DNA from 2 places in the Janthinobacterium goodfellowi genome. Region 1 is predicted to be linked to the other one. Evidence: predicted binding sites of a transcription regulator. Region 1 holds the regulator's gene; the other holds the start of a gene.
The links. The regulator LexA, encoded in region 1, represses DNA repair genes until DNA is damaged. The targets are predictions, from matches to a motif close to ACTGTATNNNNATACAGT.
Positions count from the first base shown of each region.

Region 2: recA (recombinase RecA) is a predicted target of LexA. The motif match lies at 3,302-3,319, and genes of this name have one in related genera.

Region 1 is NZ_JBNYXN010000001.1:629,602-639,582, forward strand. It holds gene folC (bifunctional tetrahydrofolate synthase/dihydrofolate synthase) at 26-1,324, shown strand; gene ACQ4WQ_RS02860 (SPOR domain-containing protein) at 1,349-2,347, shown strand; gene ACQ4WQ_RS02865 (CvpA family protein) at 2,368-2,856, shown strand; gene purF (amidophosphoribosyltransferase) at 2,896-4,419, shown strand; gene ACQ4WQ_RS02875 (cystathionine gamma-synthase family protein) at 4,463-5,704, shown strand; gene lexA (transcriptional repressor LexA) at 5,770-6,405, opposite strand; gene rpsF (30S ribosomal protein S6) at 6,681-7,070, shown strand; gene priB (primosomal replication protein N) at 7,091-7,390, shown strand; gene rpsR (30S ribosomal protein S18) at 7,416-7,706, shown strand; gene rplI (50S ribosomal protein L9) at 7,734-8,189, shown strand; gene ACQ4WQ_RS02905 (replicative DNA helicase) at 8,325-9,710, shown strand; gene ACQ4WQ_RS02910 (DUF47 domain-containing protein) at 9,805-9,981, shown strand, end outside.
Region 2 is NZ_JBNYXN010000006.1:155,746-165,726, reverse strand. It holds gene ACQ4WQ_RS21925 (sodium:solute symporter family protein) at 1-600, opposite strand, end outside; gene ACQ4WQ_RS21920 (DUF4212 domain-containing protein) at 597-911, opposite strand; gene ACQ4WQ_RS21915 (sensor histidine kinase) at 904-2,436, opposite strand; gene ACQ4WQ_RS21910 (response regulator) at 2,433-3,167, opposite strand; gene recA (recombinase RecA) at 3,423-4,526, shown strand; gene recX (recombination regulator RecX) at 4,730-5,185, shown strand; gene ACQ4WQ_RS21895 (hypothetical protein) at 5,242-5,505, shown strand; gene ACQ4WQ_RS21890 (DUF2889 domain-containing protein) at 5,662-6,222, shown strand; gene sucC (ADP-forming succinate--CoA ligase subunit beta) at 6,301-7,470, shown strand; gene sucD (succinate--CoA ligase subunit alpha) at 7,484-8,365, shown strand; gene ACQ4WQ_RS21875 (pilin) at 8,581-9,045, shown strand; gene ACQ4WQ_RS21870 (flagellar brake protein) at 9,067-9,789, opposite strand; gene ACQ4WQ_RS21865 (DUF6713 family protein) at 9,949-9,981, shown strand, end outside.

The DNA.
Region 1 (9,981 bases):
CTGTCTCCTCATCAAGAAGTCTCCCATGCAAAACCTCCCCACCACCTTGCCGGACTGGCTCGCCTTGCTGGAAAACCGCCATTCGGAAACCCAGATCAACATGGGCCTGGACCGCGTGCAAGCCGTCAAGGCGCGCATGCAGCTCGCTTTTACTTGCCCCGTGATCATGGTGGCGGGCACGAATGGCAAAGGGTCCACCTGCGCCATGCTGGAATCCGTGCTGTTGCGTGCTGGCTACAAAGTGGGCTTGTACATCAAGCCGCATTTCCTCGATTTTAACGAGCGCGCCCGCGTGCTGGGCGAGATGGCCAGCGACGAACAGCTTGTCGCCAGCTTCAACTTTGTTGAATCCGTGCGCGGCGACACGCCGCTCACATATTTCGAATTCACTACACTGGCGATTTTGCACCTGCTGTCGCAGGCCAAGCTCGATGTGGCCATCCTGGAAGTGGGTCTGGGCGGGCGCCTGGACGCCGTCAACGTGATCGATGCCGACGTGGCCATCGTCACCAGCGTCGACATCGACCACACGGATTACCTGGGCGACACGCGCGAAGCGATCGGCTTTGAAAAGGCGGGCATCTTCCGTCCGGGCAAGGCAGCCATCTGCAGCGACCCCGTGCCGCCGCAGTCGCTGATCGACCATGCCGAGGCCATCGGCGCCGACCTGTGGCTGATGGGCCGCGATTTCAACTATTCGGGCGACAAGCAGCAGTGGAACTACGGCGGGCGCGAGCAGCGCCGCAATTCGCTGGCCTACCCGAGCTTGCGCGGCGCCAACCAGATCCTCAATGCGACGGCCGTGCTGGCCGCGCTGGAAGTGCTGAAGCTGAAACTGCCAGTGGGCGCGCAGGAAGTGCGCACGGGCCTCGTGACGGTGGAGCTGCCGGGCCGCTTCCAGGTCTTGCCTGGCCGCCCCAGCGTGATCCTCGACGTGGCGCACAACCCCCACGCGGCGTCGGCGCTGAACCAGAACCTGGGCAATATGGGGTTCCACCCGTACACCTATGCCGTGTTCGGTTCCATGCAGGACAAGGATATCGATGGCGTGCTGGCCGCCATGAGCGAGCACGTCGACCACTGGTGCCTGACGGGCCTGCCTTCGCCGCGCGCGGCCACGGCCTCCGAACTGGCCGCCAAGGTGCAGATCATGCTCGAAGATAAGCCCGACAGCAGCGAACATACTGTGTCTATTTTCGATGATCCGGCACAAGCTTTTGCAAATGCAATGAGCCGGGCCGGTGAGAATGATAGAATTGTGGTCTTTGGTTCTTTCCTCACCGTCGCCGGCGTGATGAAGGCCCGAAAATCCTCACTTCACTGAAACGCACTCGACTGAAAATCACGCATGGGCTTGTTCTCGAAACTGTTTAAAAACAAGCAAGAATCCTCTGGCGAAGACAGCGGCTTTTATGTCCCTGGCGAAGCGCAGTCGCCGACCCGCAAACGCGCCGCCAACACCTCCGGTGGTGGCGGTTCGCGCCGTGGCGGCAAGGAAGCGCCGGACCCGGTCTTGCCTGAAAAAAAGCGCGCACGCCGCCGTCTGGTCGGGGCCATCGCCCTGGCCCTGGGCGTGGCTGTCGGCTTGCCGATGCTGCTCGATTCCGAGCCGAAAGCGCCGTTCAACGATATCGCCATCGACATTCCTTCGAAGGAAAAGGCGGCGCCTGCACCGGCGCCCGTGCCGGCCGTTCCTGCCCGGGCCGCATCGAATGGCCTGGACCAGTCCGAGGAAATCGTCGACGCGCCGTTGCCGCCTGCGGCCAAGCCCACACCGGCGCCCGTGCTGGCCGCCGCCCAGCCTGCACCGCTCAAGCCGGCCTACGTGGAACCGAAACCCGAGCCTAAGCCTGAGCCCAAGCCGGTGAAGGTGGAGCCGAAACCGGAACCGAAACCCGAGCCGAAGCACGAAGCCAAGCCGGAGCCGAAACACGAGCCCAAGCCCGAGACCAAGCCGGAACCCAAGCATGAGGTAAAACCGGAAGCCAAGCCTGAACCGAAGCCTGCCAAGCCGGCGCAATCGGCCGACGATGCCGCGCGCGCGCTGGCGATCCTGGAAGGCAAGCCGCAAGACAAGCCGCAAGAGAAGGTGCAGGACAAAGCGCACGATGCCGGCAGCGGCAAGTTCGTGGTGCAGGTGGCGGCGCTGGCGACGCAGGACAAGGTCGATGAATTGCAGGACAAGCTGCGCGAAGCGGGCATCAAGTCGTACACGCAGAAAGTCTCCAGCCCTGCTGGCGAGCGCATCCGCGTGCGGGTTGGCCCGTTCGGCAGCCGCGAAGACGCGGAAAAGACGCGCGCCAAGCTGCAAAAGCTGGGCCTGGGCGGCTCGCTGGTGCCGGCGTGACGATGCAAGGCTGAACGCGCGTGACGATCTTCGATTACCTGGTGCTGTTCGTGCTGGTGACGTCCGTGCTGATCAGCATGATGCGCGGCCTGGTCAAGGAAATACTGTCCCTGGTCAGCTGGATCGTGGCGTTCGTCATTGCCAACGCCTATGGCGCCACCCTGGCGAAATTCCTGCCGGAAGCCGTGCCGGGCGAAGCCATCCGTTTATTGCTGGCCTTCGTGGTGCTGTTCATCGGCGTGCGCATCTTGATGGGATTGCTGTCCATGACGGTCGACGCGCTCGTCAAGGTGACGGGCTTGAGCCTGGCCGACCGCACCCTGGGCAGCCTGTTCGGCGTGGCGCGGGGCCTTGTGATCGTGCTGACCGCCGTCATCTTGTGTGGCATGACGTCCATACCGCAGCAGCCATTCTGGAAAAACGCGCAGCTCAGCCCGCTCGCGGAGCAGGGCGCGCGCGCCATCAAGCCTTATCTGCCTGCCGCTTACGCGCAGCATGTGAAATTTTGAATTTTTTTTAAAATCAGTAGCACAGTTTAGGAGCACACCATGTGTGGCATCGTCGGCGTCGTTTCCCATCAACCTGTCAATCAATTGCTCTATGATGCATTGTTGCTTCTGCAACATCGCGGTCAGGACGCGGCAGGGATTGCGACCAATCACAGCAGTATGTTTTCCATGCACAAGGCCAACGGCCTCGTACGTGACGTCTTCCGTACGCGCAACATGCGTTCGCTGCAAGGCAACTCGGGCATCGGTCATTGCCGCTACCCGACGGCCGGTTCGTCGAGCGAAGAGGAAGCGCAACCGTTCTATGTGAATGCGCCGTTCGGCATCACCCTGGCGCACAATGGCAACCTGACCAACTGGGAACAGTTGAAGCTGGAAATGTTCAAGAACGACCGCCGCCACATCAATACCGATTCCGACTCGGAAGTGCTGCTCAACGTGCTCGCGCATGAAATCCAGGAAGCGACGACGGGCCTGAACCTGGACCCGGAAGCCATCTTCAAGGCCGTTACCGTGCTGAACCGCCGCGTCAAGGGTGGTTACGCGGCCGTCGCGCAAATCGCCGGCGTGGGCTTGCTGGCCTTCCGCGACCCGCACGGCATCCGTCCGCTGTGCCTGGGCATCAATGAAACGGAGCAGGGTCCCGAATACCTGATCGCTTCCGAATCCGTGGCTCTGGAAGGCATGGGCTTCCGCTTCGTGCGCGACATCGGTCCCGGCGAAGCCGTCTTTATCGATGCCGACAAGAAATTGCACAGCGCCCAGTGCGCCGACAACGCCAGCCTGAACCCGTGCGTGTTCGAATTCGTCTACCTGGCCCGTCCCGACTCCGTCATCGACGGCGCCTCCGTGTACGCCACGCGCCTGAAAATGGGTGAATACCTGGCCGAGAAGATCCGCGCCGAACTGCCTGGCGTGCATATCGACGTGGTCATGCCGATTCCCGATTCCTCGCGTCCGGCCGCCATCCAGCTGGCCATGGCGCTGAACATCGAGTATCGCGAAGGCTTCATCAAGAACCGCTACATTGGCCGCACCTTTATCATGCCGGGCCAGGCGGCGCGCAAGAAATCCGTGCGCCAGAAGCTCAACGCGATTCCCTCCGAATTCAAGGATAAAGTGGTCTTGCTGGTCGACGATTCCATCGTGCGCGGCACCACCAGCCGTGAAATCGTGCAGATGGCGCGTGAAGCGGGCGCGACGAAAGTCATCTTCGCCTCGGCCGCGCCACCGGTGATCTTCCCGAACGTGTACGGCATCGACATGCCGACGCGCGACGAGCTGATCGCCTACGGCCGCACGACGGAAGAAGTGTGCCGCGAAATCACGGCCGATTACCTGGTCTATCAGGATATCGGCGCGCTCAAGCAGGCGATCGCCGACGTCAACCCGGCCCTGACCAACTTCGAGGCCTCGTGCTTCGACGGCGTGTACGTGACGGGCGACGTGTCGCAGGAATATCTGGACCGCCTGGAATATGCGCGCCACCATCCGAAGGCGGCAGCACCCGAAGATACGCCGCGTTCCCAGCTGAACCTGAACCTGGCAACGACAGAAGCGTAATCATCTTGCCCGGCTAGCGCCGGGCTTTTTTTGCTCCGCGATCATGAACGATAAAAAAAACTACGGCTTTACCACCACCATCCTGCATAACGACCGCCGCAAGGGCATCGAGCATGGCTCGCTGCACAAGCCCGTGCACACCTCCGTCGCGTTCGGCTATGGCGATGCGCGCCAGCTCGCTTCCGTATTCCAGGGCAAGGAGCCGGGCTTCCGCTATGGCCGCCAGGGCAACCCCACCGTGTCCGCGCTGGAAGACAAGGTCAACAACATGGAAGATGGCGTGGCGACCCTGTGCTTCGCCACCGGCATGGGCGCCATCGGCGCCGTGGTGCAGTCCTTGCTGCGCGCGGGCGACCATGTCGTGTCGTCGGCCTTTTTGTTTGGCAACACCAACAGCCTGTGGCAAACGGTGACGGGCCAGGGCATCGGCGTGTCTTTCGTCGACGCCACCGAGGTGGCCAACGTGGCGGCCGCCATCACGCCGGCCACGCGCATCGTGTTCGTGGAAACCATCGCCAATCCGCGCACGCAGATCGCCGACCTGGCAAAGATCGGCGAGTTGTGCCGCGAGAAGGGCATCTTGTACATCGTCGACAACACCATGACGACGCCGTATTTGTTCCGCCCGAAAGCCGTGAGCGCGGGCCTCGTGGTCAATGCGCTGACGAAATCCATCGGCGGCCACGGCAATGCGCTGGGCGGCAGCTTGACGGACACGGGCGTGTTCGACTGGACGCGCTATCCGAATATTTTCGAGAATTACAAGAAGGCGGCGCCCGTGCAGTGGGGCATCGCGCAAATCCGCGCCAAGGCCTTGCGCGACTTCGGCGCCTCGCTGGGGCCGGAAGCGGCGCACCATATCGCCGTCGGCGCGGAAACCATGGCCTTGCGCATGGACCGTACCTGTTCGAACGCCCTGGCGCTGGCCACCATGCTGGCCGCCGACCCGCGCGTGGCGGCCGTGCATTACCCGGGCTTGGCGTCGCACCCGCAGCACGCGCTGGCGACGGACTTGTTCCGCAGCTATGGTTCGCTGTTCAGCTTTGAATTGAAGGATGGCATCGACTGCTTCGATTTCCTCAATCGTTTGAATCTGGCCATTCCAGCGAGCAACCTCGGCGACACGCGCACCCTGGTCATTCCAGTCGCCCATACGATCTTCTATGAGATGGGTGCCGAGCGGCGCGCCAGCATGGGCATCGCCGAATCGCTGATCCGCGTCTCCGTCGGCATCGAGGATGAGGTGGATCTGCTCGAGGATTTCCGCCAGGCACTCGATGTATAAGTCGCCGGACAAATGAAAAGGGCCGCAACAGTCATGCTGTTGCGGCCCTTTTTGTGTGCAGTCGTTTAATGCCAGCTGCGCATCAAGCCCACGGCCAGGCCTTCCAGGGCGAATTCATCTTCCGGCGACACGGTGATGACCTTGAAGTCCGGGTTTTCCGGCAGCAGTTCGATGACGGAGCCCGTCTTCTTGTAGCGCTTGACGGTGACTTCGTCGCCGATGCGGGCGACGACGATCTGGCCGTTCTTGGCGCTGTCGACCTTCTTGACGGCCAGTAAATCGCCATCCATGATGCCGGCGTCGCGCATGGACCAGCCGCGTACCTTCAGCAGGAAGTCGGGCTTGGCCGAAAACAGGGCCGGGTCCACGTTGTAGCTCGCTTCCAGGTTTTCCTGGGCCAGGATGGGCGAACCGGCCGCCACCCTGCCGATCAGGGGCAGCGACATCAGCAGCGCCGCCGGCACTTTCGATGGCGGCGCTTCGGCCGCCGCGCCGATCAGGCGGATGCCGCGCGAGGTGCCGGGCGAAATCTCGATGGCGCCCTTGCGGGCCAGGGCCTGCAAATGCTCTTCGGCCGCATTGGCCGATTTGAAACCCAGTTCATTGGCGATTTCGGCACGGGTGGGAGGAAAGCCCGTGTTTTCAATCGCGTCCTTGATCAGGTTCAGGATTTGTTCTTGTCGTGCTGTCAGCTTGATCATGAGCGGTGGGTGCATACTGAAATGCTGTCTATATGAACAGTCTGTATTTTTGTACAGTATCGTCCACTATGCAAGGGGATTTCCGTGTTTTCGGCGAATTTCGCAAGAAATACTTGTCCACGGGCGGAAAGTGCGGTGGCGCGCGGCCTTTTCGCGCGCTGGTGGAAGGAATGATTGAAACGTTTGCAAAAGGCGGTTATAATCTTCGGCTGACCTTCCCACACCCGTCTTGACGCCGGGGTGGGCGATTATCAATCCGACCTGAAGGAGTTTGCATGCGTCATTATGAAATAGTCTTTATCGTCCATCCGGACCAAAGCGAGCAAGTGCCCGCGATGATCGAACGCTACAAAGCCAGCGTAACCACCCGCGGCGGTTCGGTTCACCGCGTGGAAGATTGGGGCCGCCGTCAAATGGCTTACTCGATCCAAAAGCTGCCTAAAGCACACTACATCTGCCTGAACATCGAATGCGACAACGAGACCCTGGTCGAGTTGGAAACAGCATTCAAATTCAATGATGCCGTGTTGCGTCACCTGACCGTTAAAATGAAGAAAGCTGAAACAGCTCCTTCGCCGATGATGAAATCGGTACAACGCGAAGACGCGGCCAAAAGCCACCGCACCGAAGCACCAGCAGCCGCTCCAGCCGCAGCAGCAGCTTAATTCTTGACCAGGATCGTGCGCTGAACCAGCTACAAGTCACCGCCATCATTGCCGAGCGCGAAATATTGCGCTATACCCCGGCAGGGCTGCCGATTGTGAATGCAGTATTGCAACACAGTTCGCAGCAGATGGAAGCAGGGATTGCCCGTTTGACCGAGTTTGATGTTGCCGCGCTAGCCGCTGGCGAAATTTCAGGCAGGTTCAGCCAGGCAAGCTTGGGCGGGGTGTATCAGTTCACGGGTTTCCTGGCCAGGAAGAGCCGCAACAGCAAGAGTTTGGTGTTTCACATCATTGATTTTAGTGCAGTCAATTCTGACTAGCGCATTTTAGATACAGGAGCCTGACATGGCATTCGGTAAAAAGTTCGACAAAAATAAGCTCAAGCTTAAAGAAAAACGCAAACAGCAAAACCCTTTGTTCAAACGTAAGAAGTTCTGCCGCTTCACGGCAGCTCACGTTGAGCAAGTCGACTACAAAGACGTCGACACGCTGAAAGACTTCGTCCAGGAAAACGGCAAGATCATGCCAGCACGCCTGACCGGTACCAAAGCGCACTACCAGCGCCAAGTCGACACCGCAATCAAGCGCGCTCGCTTCCTCGCGCTGCTGCCATACACCGATCTGCACCACGCTTAATCGGTCAGATATTCCTGGAGAAGAACTATGCAAATCATTCTGTTAGAAAAAGTTGTTAACGTCGGTAACCTCGGCGAAGTCGTCAAAGTCAAAGACGGTTACGCACGTAACTTCCTGATCCCACAACGCCTGGCACGTCGTGCTACGGCAACCGCTGTGGCTGAATTCGAAGTCAAGCGCGCCGAACTGGAAAAAGCTGCTGCCGCCAAACTGGCCGCATCGCAAGCCCAGGGCGAAAAACTGAGCGGCCTGACCGTTCAAGTCGCTCAAAAAGCTGGCGTCGATGGCCGTCTGTTCGGTTCCGTCACCAACTTCGACATCGCTGAAGCGCTGACCAAGCAAGGTTTTGCTGTTGAAAAAGCACAAATCCGCATGCCTACCGGCCCGCTGAAGATCGTTGGCGAGCACAACGTTTCGGTTGCTCTGCACACCGACGTGGTCGTGGAAGTTGTTATCGCTGTCGTTCCAGACGCGAACGCGTAATCGTCTGCGGGCCTGGCCCGCAAGCGCTGCCGCACTATGAAAAGCCGGGTTCGCCCGGCTTTTTTGTGGCCTTTTTTTCGCTCATTTTCAGCCCTTTATTTTTGCCAGCACGCCGAAGCGGGTATAATTCGCGCCATGAACGCCCCCTCTGATCCGCAACTGGATTCCCTCCGTATTCCGCCGCATTCGATCGAAGCAGAACAATCCGTTATCGGTGGTCTGCTGCGCGACAATGCCGCCTATGACCGCATCGCCGACTTCATGCATGCGGAGGATTTCTATCGCTATGACCATCGCATCATCTTCGAGCAAATCGTCAAGATGGTTAACGCTTCCAAGCCAGCCGATGTCATTACTGTTTTTGAAACCCTGACCCAGCTCGGCAAGGCCGATGATGTGGGCGGACTCGCTTACCTGAACGCCATGGCGCAAAACACGCCATCGGCCGCGAACATCCGGCGCTACGCCGAGATCGTGCGCGACCGCGGCGTGCTGCGCAAACTCATCACCGTCGCCGACGATATCTCCGGCACGGCCTTCAGCCCGCAAGGCAAGGAAGTCAAGCAGATGCTTGACGAGGCCGAGTCGAAGATTTTCGCCATCGCCGAAGAAGGCGCGCGCGGCGCCCAGGGCTGGACCGCCATCCAGCCCCTGCTGACGCAGGTGGTCGAGCGCATTGACGAGCTGTACAGCCGCGACAACCAGAGTGAAATCACGGGCGTGCCCACCGGTTTCATCGACCTCGACCGCATGACCTCCGGTCTGCAGCCGGGCGACCTGGTGATCGTGGCGGGCCGTCCGTCGATGGGCAAGACGGCGTTTTCCGTCAACATCGGCGAAAACGTGGCCATCGACAGCGGCTTGCCCGTGGCCGTGTTCTCGATGGAGATGGGCGGCGCCCAGCTGGCCATGCGTATGCTCGGCTCCGTCGGACAGCTCGACCAGCACCGCCTGCGCACGGGCCGCCTGAACGACGAAGACTGGCCGCGCCTGACGAATGCGATCCAGAAGATGAACGACGCGCAGTTGTACATCGATGAAACGCCGGCGCTCAACTCGATCGAATTGCGCGCCCGCTCGCGCCGCCTGTCGCGCCAGTGCGGCAAGCTGGGCCTGATCATCGTCGATTACTTGCAACTGATGTCGGCCAATACGCCGGGCGATAACCGCGCCACGGAGATTTCCGAGATTTCGCGGGGCTTGAAAGGCCTGGCGAAGGAACTCGGTTGTCCCGTGATCGCGCTGTCCCAGCTGAACCGCTCGCTGGAACAACGTCCCAATAAACGTCCCGTCATGTCCGACTTGCGCGAATCGGGCGCTATCGAGCAGGATGCCGACGTGATCCTGTTCATTTACCGCGACGAGGTGTATAACCCCGACTCGCCGGACAAGGGAACGGCCGAAATCATCATCGGTAAACAGCGTAACGGCCCAATCGGCAGCATCCGCCTCACCTTCATGGGGCAGTACACCAAATTTGGCAATTACAGTGGTGGCCTGGCGCTTTACCAAGGCGACTAAGACTCAGCAGCACTGGCAATTCCATTGGCCGCCCCCTCATACGGGGCGGCTTTCTGTAGTAAATAACACGACTCAATGCTTAACGGAGAATGACATGTTTGGACGCTTGATGCCCACTGAGGGCAAGTTTTTTGAATTGTTTAACCAGCACGCGGAACTGTGCGTCAAGGGCGCGAAAGAGATGCTCGGCCTGATGACCAATTTCGACGACCTGGAAAACCGCGTGCACGCGATTGAAAGCATCGAGAAACAGGCGGACAAAGTCACCTAC
Region 2 (9,981 bases), on a different contig from region 1:
GCCCAGGAAGATGCCGACGGAAAAATCCACGCCCGTGAAGCGCGAGGCGATCAGGCCGACGGCGTAGATCTGCGCCACGACATAGGTGAACGACACGATGATGGTGGCGGCCACGGCCACCACGCGCACGCTGGCGCCCCGTTTGTCGGTGCCGCTGCCGTAGCGTGCTGCGAGGAAATCGGGAATCGTGTACTGGCTGAACTTGCGCAGGTAGGGGGCGATCAATAGCGCCACCAGGCAATAGCCGCCCGTCCAGCCCATGATGAAGGCCAGGCCGTCGAAGCCGTTCAGGTACAGGCCGCCCGCCAGGCTGATGAAGCTGGCGGCCGAAATCCAGTCGGCGGCCGTGGCCATGCCGTTGAACATGGCCGGCACCCGGCGTCCCGCCACATAGTATTCGGTGACGTTCGAGGTGCGGCTGATGACGCCGATGGTGGCGTACAGCGTGATGGTGACGAGCATGAACAGGTAGCCGATCCACGCGCGCGGCATGCCTTCCTGTTCCAGCACAGACAGGGCCAGCAGGAAGGCGGCGAAACCGGCGGTAAACAGCAGGTAGTAGCGGCACAGGCGCGCAAAGAAGCTGCGCTGGCCGCTCATGCTTGCTCCTCGGCATGAAAAGCCCGGTCGAGGCGCCGCATGCGCCAGGCATAGAAGGCGATGATGGCCAGGTACACGAGCGAGGCGCCCTGGGCCGCCATGTAGAAGGGCAGGGGCCAGCCGAACAGGTTCAGGTGCAACAGCTCGCGCGCATAGAACACGGTCAGGAAGCCCGTCAGCAGCCAGACCAGCAGCAGGATGGCCGTCAGGCGCCGCGTCTTGCGCCAGTGCACATCGCGGCGCGCCTGCAGCTCGGGGCCGGGCGTGCGCGCCGGCTGCGGCGGCGTTGCGGAAAGGCTGGGTTTATCCATACGTGATGTCATCCTCTTCTGGCGCTTCCGGCAACAGCAGGGCGATGCTCAGGCGCAGCAGGGTGCCTGGCAACTTCGGCGACGTGGCGCGCGGATTGTTAAAAATATCGACTTCGGCGCCGTGCTGCTGCGCAATCTCGCGCACGATGGCCAGGCCCAGGCCGCTACCGTCGACATTGCTGCCAAGAATGCGGTAAAAGCGTTCGAATACGTGGGCCCGTTCGGCCGGCGCAATGCCGGGGCCCGTATCTTCCACTTCCAGGATGGCCAGTTCCAGGGTGCTGCGCACGCGCACCGTGACGCTGCCGCCAGCTGGCGTGTAGCGCAGGGCATTGTCGATCAGATTGCTCAGCAGCTCGCGCAGCATCATGGCATTGCCGGAAATCATGATCGAATACGCGGGCTGTTCGAAGCCCAGGTCGATATGCTGGGCAAACGAGGCTTGCACCCAGTCCTGCACCACGCCGCGCGCCAGTTCGCTCAGTTCGATCGGCTCGAATGCCGTGCCCGCCTGCGGCTGGTTTTCCGCGCGCGCCAGGGCCAGCAGTTGGTTGACCAGGCGCGTGGCCGCTTCCGAACTTTTCGCCAGCTGCAGCAGCGAGCGGTGGATCTCGTCGTGGTCGGTCTGGCGCAGGGCCAGCTCCGATTGCATGCGCATGCCGGCCAGCGGCGTCTTCATCTGGTGCGCCGCATCGGCGATGAAGCGTTTCTGCATGTCGATCGACAGGGACAGGCGCGCCAGCATCTCGTTGAGCGAACCGACCAGCGGCGTGATTTCCTCGGGCACCTGGCCCGATTCGATGGGAGAGAGGTCGTCGGGCGGCCGGGCGCGTATGCGCTCCTGCAATTGCGCCAGCGGCGACAGGCCGCGCGCCAGGGCAAACCAGACCAGGGCCAGGATCACGGGCAGGATGATGAACTGCGGCAAAATCACGCCCTTGATGATTTCATTGGCCAGCTGGGCGCGCTTTTCCAGGGTTTCCGCCACTTGCACCAGCGCGCGGTTCGGCTCATCGTCGTTGCCGGCAGGAATATCGAGATAGCTGAACGCCACGCGCACGGGCGTGCCGTGGATGGTGTCGTTGCGAAACAGCACCATGCCGCTGCGGTATTTGTCGGGGTCTTGCGGCGGCGGCAAGTCGCGGTCGCCGTCGAGGTATTCGCCGCGCGGACCCACCACCAGGTAATACAGGGTGTCGATATCGTCGCCGCGCAGGAAGTCGCGGCCGCTGCTGTTCTTTTCCGGCGCGCGGCGAAGCAGCGCGCCATCGGCCTGCTTGACCTGTTGCGTCAGCACTGTCACGCTGTCTTCCAGCGCATGGTCGAACGGCTGATTGGCAATGCCTTTGGCCACCAGATAGGTGATGGCGATGCTCATCGGCCACAGCAGCAGCAGGGGCGCCAGCATCCAGTCGAGGATTTCGCCGAACAGCGAATGCTCGATGGTGTCATCCTGCTCCGTGGTGGGCGGCTCGAACCAGTCGTCGTCGTCCGGCTCGTCCGCAGGCGCCTCGCGCGCCTTCACTTGCTGGCGGGACCGTTGGCAGGAGCGGCGGCCTCGCCCGCTTCGGCTTGCAGGCGCGCCGCTTCCGAATATTTCTCCAGGCAATAGCCGAGGCCGCGCACGGTGGCGATGCGCACGCCGCCCACCTCGATCTTCTTGCGCAGGCGGTGTACATACACTTCGATGGCGTTGTTCGATACTTCCTCGCCCCATTCGCACAGGTGGTCGACCAGCTGCTCTTTCGAGACGAGGCGGCCGGTGCGGCCCAGCAGGATTTCCAGCAAGCCCAGTTCGCGCGCGGACAGGTCGAGCATCTGGTCGTTGATGTAGGCGCTGCGTCCCACCTGATCGTAGCTGAGGGGGCCGTGCTTGATGATGGTGGCGCCGCCGCCAGCGCCGCGGCGCGTCAGGGCGCGCACTCTTGCCTCCAGTTCCGACAAGGCGAACGGCTTGGCCATATAATCGTCGGCACCGAGGTCGAGGCCATTCACGCGTTGTTCGATGGAATCGGCGGCCGTCAGGATCAGCACGGGCAGCAGCGAGGCGCGTGCGCGCAGGCGGCGCAGCACTTCCAGGCCGGACATCTTCGGCAGGCCCAGGTCGAGGATCAGCAGGTCGAATTCCTGGGTGGACAGGGCCGTATCGGCTTCCTGCCCGGTCTTGACGTAGTCGATCGCATAACCGGACTGGCGCAGCGAGCGGGTCAGGCCATCGGCCAGCACGCTGTCATCTTCGGCAAGTAAAATACGCATGGTGAGGCTTCCTATGCTTGCAGCGGTAGAAGCTTGTATTGTGTTTCATTTTCCGCAAGGTGGCGAGTTTTTGTGAAAAACCAGGCTTGTATTGATCTGTTTCAAAACAAATCCACGTTCCGCTTGCATTGATCACTGTTTTTTTATACAGTACTGTCTGTGTAAAGAATTTAACCCACTGGCGCTATCGCAGGCTGCACGGTTCACGTAGATGCGTCACCTGAATCCGCACCTGTAGAACGGCTGAAAGAACATATGGACGATAAAAAAGCTGTAGTACCCGCATCGGAAAAAGCCAAGGCGCTCGCCGCCGCACTGGCGCAGATCGAGAAGCAGTTTGGCAAAGGTTCGGTCATGCGCATGGATGCCAGCGCACCGATCGAAGAAGTGCAAGTCGTGTCGACCGGTTCGCTCGGCCTCGATATCGCGCTGGGCGTGGGCGGCTTGCCGCGCGGCCGCGTGGTGGAAATCTACGGTCCGGAATCGTCGGGTAAAACCACGCTGACCCTGCAAACCATCGCCGAAATGCAAAAACTGGGCGGCACCTGCGCCTTTATCGATGCCGAGCACGCGCTGGACGTCGGTTACGCGCAAAAGCTGGGCGTGAACCTGCATGAATTGCTGATCTCGCAACCGGACACGGGCGAGCAGGCGCTGGAAATCTGCGACGCCCTCGTGCGTTCGGGCAGCGTCGACCTCGTCGTCATCGACTCCGTGGCGGCACTGACGCCACGCGCCGAGATCGAAGGCGACATGGGCGATTCCCTGCCAGGTTTGCAAGCGCGTCTGATGTCGCAAGCGCTGCGCAAGCTGACCGGCTCCATCAACCGCACGAATACCCTGGTCATCTTCATCAACCAGATCCGCATGAAGATCGGCGTGATGTTCGGCAGCCCTGAAACGACCACGGGCGGCAATGCGCTGAAATTCTACGCCTCGGTGCGCCTGGATATCCGCCGCACCGGCTCGATCAAGTCCGGCGATGAAGTGATCGGCAACGAAACCAAGGTCAAGGTCGTCAAGAACAAGATCGCGCCGCCGTTCAAGGAAGCGCACTTCGACATCCTGTACGGCGCCGGCACCTCGCGCGAAGGCGAAATCCTGGACCTGGGTTCGGATGCCAAGATCGTGGAAAAATCCGGTTCGTGGTACAGCTACAACGGCGAACGCATCGGCCAGGGCAAGGACAACGCCCGCGCCTTCCTGCAAGAGCGTCCGGCGCTGGCCCGCGAAATCGAAAACAAGGTCCGCGCTTCGCTGGGCGTGCGTGAACTGCCGCCGCTGGCCGCTGAAAAGCCGGAAAAAGCGGATAAGGCCGCCGACAAGGCTGCCAAGGCTGCGGAAGCCAAGGCAGAGTAGGTCGGATTAGCGCGGCAAAGCCGCGCGTAATCCGACAACACCACAGACGTCAACAATGTTGTCGGATTACGGCCCAAGGGGCTTAATCCGACCTACGCATGGCTTGCTGCAAGGTGTGACCATGATCGCCGTCCCGCGCTGTTGCGCCGGGCGGCGATTGTGTTTGGGTGATGTGATCGTGGAATGAAAGACAAGGTGGGTGTATGGCCGCAGTACAACTAAGCCTGAAGGGCAGGGCGCTACGCTTTTTGTCGATGCGCGAACACAGCCGCATGGAATTGCGGCGCAAGCTGCAGCGCCATGCGCAGGAGGGCGACGACGTGGAAGCCTTGCTCGACAGCCTGGAGCAGGCCAACTGGCTGTCGCAGGAGCGCTTTTCCGAGTCGCTGATCCACCGCCGCTCGGCCCGCTTCGGCAACAGCCGCATCATGGCGGAGCTGCAAAGCCATGGCATAGGCGGCGAAGCGCTGCAGGAACTCAAGGCGGGCCTGGCCGAAGGGGAAGTGGCGCGCGCCTGCGAAGTGTGGCGCCGCAAATTCGGGCAAGTGGCGCAGGATGCGGAGCAGCGCAACAAGCAGATGCGTTTTTTGATGCAGCGCGGCTTTTCCCAGCGCGCCGTGCAGGCGGCCTTGAAGGGGCTAGAGCCGGAAGACGACTAGGCGCGCGCCGCTGGCCGTCCCGCTGTGTTCCTTCTGCAACAGTTCGTGACTGCACCATGCCTTGCCTGCCAGGCAGCCTTGCTACAGATCATTGTTTTACTGGTAAGTTCATTTTCCTCGCCGCCAGCCTGTCGATCGGATGGCATATTGTTGCGCTGCGTGGGGCCGGGCCAGCCCATGCCGCCGTCGGCCGGGCCGGCGCGGCCATTTCAGGGATGCCACGGCGCTCATCGGCCATATCTATCATCACCATTCGTGATAATAGCGTCAATTTCCATGTGAATTCTTTATGCTTTGAAATATTTTTATCAAAGCAATGAAAAATTATGTTGCGGCGCAACCGGCGCCTACTGTGCTACACTTTTAGGGTTTTTGCGGCGCCGCAGGTGCGGTTGCTGTTCGTAGAAGCTGCGAACAGAGTGCTTTAGGCACATGGCTGCTTACTAAATTATGGCCGCGCAAGCGGCATCGGTCTTATGCCCCTGTCAACTCCCGTATCCCGGCGCGCCCTACGGCACTCCCGCGTTATCGACGTCCAAGCGTATATGCGCGACGACGGCCTGTGGGATATTGACGCCCATATCACCGATATCAAAAGCTATGACGCGACCCTGGCCTCCGGCCCCCGTCCCGCCGGCGTCCCTCTGCATGACCTCCATTTACGCATTACCGTCGATCGCGAACTGAACATTGTCGAGGCCGAAGCTGCCTCCGATGCCGTGCCCTATCCCGGTTTTTGCGATACCATCGGCCCCGCTTACAGGGCGCTGATCGGTTTGAACTTATTGAAGAATTTCCGCCGCGACTTGAAACAGCGCCTGGCGGGAATCGCTGGCTGTACCCATTTGACCGAACTGGCGCAAGTCTTGCCGACTGCGACGGTTCAGGCATTTGCCGGCGATGTCTGGTCGACCCGTGACGGTGCGAATGCTGACGTGTCGCATGAAAAGCCGTTTCAACTCGACAAATGCCACGCCCTGCGCACCGATGGCGGGGCGGTTGCACAGTATTACCCGCGCTGGGTAGCCAAAGCGTGACCCCGGCGCTCTGTTTTTCCTGTTTTTTTTGCACCACTAACCGTATTTTTACAAATCAGTATCAGAAGGGAAGCCAGCATGAAAATCCATGAGTATCAAGCCAAAGAAATCCTCCGGCAGCACGGAGTGACGGTACCACGCGGTATTCCGTGCATGTCCGTCGAAGAAGCCGTCAAGGCTGCGGAAACCCTGGGCGGCCCGGTGTGGGTTGTCAAGGCGCAGATCCACGCAGGTGGCCGCGGCAAGGGCGGCGGCGTGAAAGTGGCCAAATCGATGGAACAGGTCAAGGAATACGCTGACCAGATCATGGGCATGCAGCTGATCACGCACCAGACCAGCGCCGAAGGCCAGAAAGTCAACCGCCTGCTGGTGGAAGAAGGCGCCGACATCAAGCAAGAACTGTACGTTTCGCTGGTCACCGACCGCGTTACCCAGAAAATCGTCCTGATGGCATCGTCCGAAGGCGGCATGGACATCGAAGAAGTGGCCGAGAGCCACCCTGAGAAGATCCACCACGTGACCATCGATCCGGGCGTAGGCCTGACCGATGCCCAGGCAGACGACATCGCCGCCAAAATCGGCGTGCCTGCCGGTTCCATCGCCGACGCGCGCGCCAACCTGCAAGGCCTGTACAAAGCCTACTGGGAAACCGACTGCTCGCTGGCCGAGATCAACCCGCTGATCGTCACCGGCAGCGGCAAAGTCATCGCCCTGGACGCCAAGTTCAACTTTGACCCGAACGCCCTGTTCCGTCATCCGGAAATCGTCGCCCTGCGCGACCTGGACGAAGAAGATCCAGCGGAAATCGAAGCGTCGAAATTCGACCTGGCCTACATCTCGCTCGACGGCAACATCGGTTGCCTGGTGAACGGCGCCGGCCTGGCCATGGCCACCATGGACACGATTAAACTGTTCGGCGGCGAGCCAGCCAACTTCCTGGACGTCGGCGGCGGCGCCACGGCAGAAAAAGTGACCGAAGCGTTCAAGATCATGCTGAAAAACCCAGGCCTGAAAGCCATCCTGGTGAACATTTTCGGCGGCATCATGCGTTGCGACGTGATCGCTGAAGGCGTGATCGCCGCAGTGAAAGCCGTCTCGCTGAACGTACCGCTGGTCGTGCGCATGAAGGGCACCAACGAAGACCTGGGCAAAAAGATGCTGGCCGATTCCGGTCTGCCTATCATCGCAGCCGACACCATGGAAGATGCAGCCAAGAGCGTCGTTGCCGCTGCTGCCGGTCAAGCTTAATTAAGGAATCAACATGTCCATTCTGATCAATAAAGATACCAAAGTCGTTACCCAAGGGATTACCGGCAAGACCGGCCAGTTCCACACCCGCGGTTGCCGCGACTACGCGAACGGCAAAGCTGCCTTCGTGGCAGGCGTGAACCCGAAGAAAGCCGGCGAAGATTTCGAAGGCATTCCTATTTTCGCTAACGTTACCGAAGCGAAAAAAGAAACCGGCGCCAACGTTTCCGTGATCTACGTGCCGCCAGCAGGCGCCGCAGCGGCGATCTGGGAAGCTGTCGAAGCTGAAATGGATCTGGCCATTTGCATCACCGAAGGCATTCCTGTCCGTGACATGATGGCCCTGAAAGACCGCATGGCTAAAGCCAACAGCAAAACCTTGCTGCTGGGCCCTAACTGCCCAGGCTTGATCACGCCAGACGAAATCAAGATCGGCATCATGCCAGGTCACATCCACAAGAAGGGCCGTATCGGCGTCGTTTCGCGTTCGGGCACCCTGACGTATGAAGCAGTGGGTCAATTGACCGCACTGGGCCTGGGCCAATCGTCGGCAGTCGGCATCGGCGGCGACCCGATCAACGGTCTGAAGCACATCGACATCATGAAGATGTTCAATGACGATCCAGATACCGACGCGGTCATCATGATCGGCGAAATCGGCGGTCCGGACGAAGCCAACGCGGCTTATTGGATCAAAGACAACATGAAAAAACCGGTCGTCGGCTTCATCGCTGGCGTAACCGCTCCTCCAGGCAAGCGCATGGGCCACGCCGGCGCGCTGATCTCGGGCGGTGCCGATACGGCACAAGCCAAGCTGGAAATCATGGAAGCTTGCGGCATCACCGTCACCAAAAACCCGTCGGAAATGGCGCGTCTGCTGAAAGCCATGCTGTAATTCCAGCCCGGTCACCGCAGTACAAAAAAGGAGCTTCGGCTCCTTTTTTTGTGTCCGCACGACACGGCGATTTCCGGCCTGGGCCGACGGTGCCGGTCCGAAGCTGCCAAAAAGTGTCGCTTTTCTTTCCATGTGTGCCGCCGCTGCCCGGGCGCGCCGCTGGCATGGCGCTTGCACCGTGCAGGGCGTGACCAACTGCACCCCGGGAGGATGCGATGCGCGCGCAGAGCGGATTTACCCTGATAGAACTGATGATCGTGGTGGCCATCGCCGGCATCCTGGCGGCCGTGGCCATTCCCCAGTACGGCGACTATGCGATGCGGGCCAAGGTCAGCAATGTGCTGGCCGCGGCGGCGCCGCTGAAGACGGCCGTGGCCCTGTGCGTGCAGGAAAATGGGGGCGAGGCGGCCGCCTGCAGCACGCCCACCCCGGCCGTGCCCAGCTCCATTCCCGTCTTCAGTGCCACGCGCGAAGTGGCGAGCGCCACAGTGGACAAGGGCAATATCGTACTGACCCTCGCTGCCGACCTGGGCACGGGGATCGGTGGACAAAGCGTGACGATGACCATGAAGCCGGGTACCAGCAGCCTGAGCTGGTTCAACAGCACCACCGTGACGAATCCGGCGGCAAAGGAAGCGATTACCAAAAACAATATTCCCGAGGTGGTGGCGACGCAGTGAGCGGCGCCTGCCGCGCCTGTGTCAGACGATTTTTTGCCGGTCCGCGATCAGCGCTTCATAGGTAAGATTTTGCAGCAGCGTGTAGTGGGTCGGTTCCAGGTCGATGAATTGCACGCCGTATGTATAGATTTCGGCGACATCGGCGGCGTGACCATTCGAGGGCTTGCCCACGCTGACGTTCTGGATGCGGGCGCGCGTGTTGACGCGCATCTGATGCTTGTTCGGCTGCACCAGCAAGGTAAAGCTGAGCGCCACGCCTTCGTCATCGGGCGTGAGCATGCTGGGTGCCTCGATCAGTGCTCCCGAGACGCTGAGGTTGACGATGAACACGGGCACGGCCGCCACGTCGCGGTAGCTCAGCTGCGCGGGAATGTCCACTTTCACGCGCATGGCCGTGCGCAGGCTGGTGCCCTGGATGGTGTCGGGAAAGCTCAGGTGCACGTAATTGAGCGGGCGGCCAAAGATGCGCAGCACGCTGCAGGCAAACGAACAGACGGTGACGCCGGAAAACACGCGGATGGTCAGCTTGTCGCCTTCGTTGAGCACGATGGAGGCGCCGTTCTCCATGGGAATCTTGACGATCAGGTACTCGTCTTTCACATAGCCGATCACGGTCGAGAAATGCTGAATGGGTTTGATGGTGCGGTGCGTGATGAACTGGATGCGTCCCCCCACCTGCAGATTCATGGCTTCGAATTCGAAGTCCTGGAGCTTGCTTTCGGCGGCGGGCTTGTTGCTAGTCATGCGATGCTCATGTGAATATGGTCGACTCGCAGTATGCATGATTTCTTGATGAAAAAGCATGTAGATCAATGAAATTGATATTGCTATCAAAGAATACCGTGCGTGACGGTCCGTGACATAAGATTTACAATTGCGTCAATATTGACGAATATAAATCTTATGTCGCGCAGCTACTTCTGGACCATGTTGTGC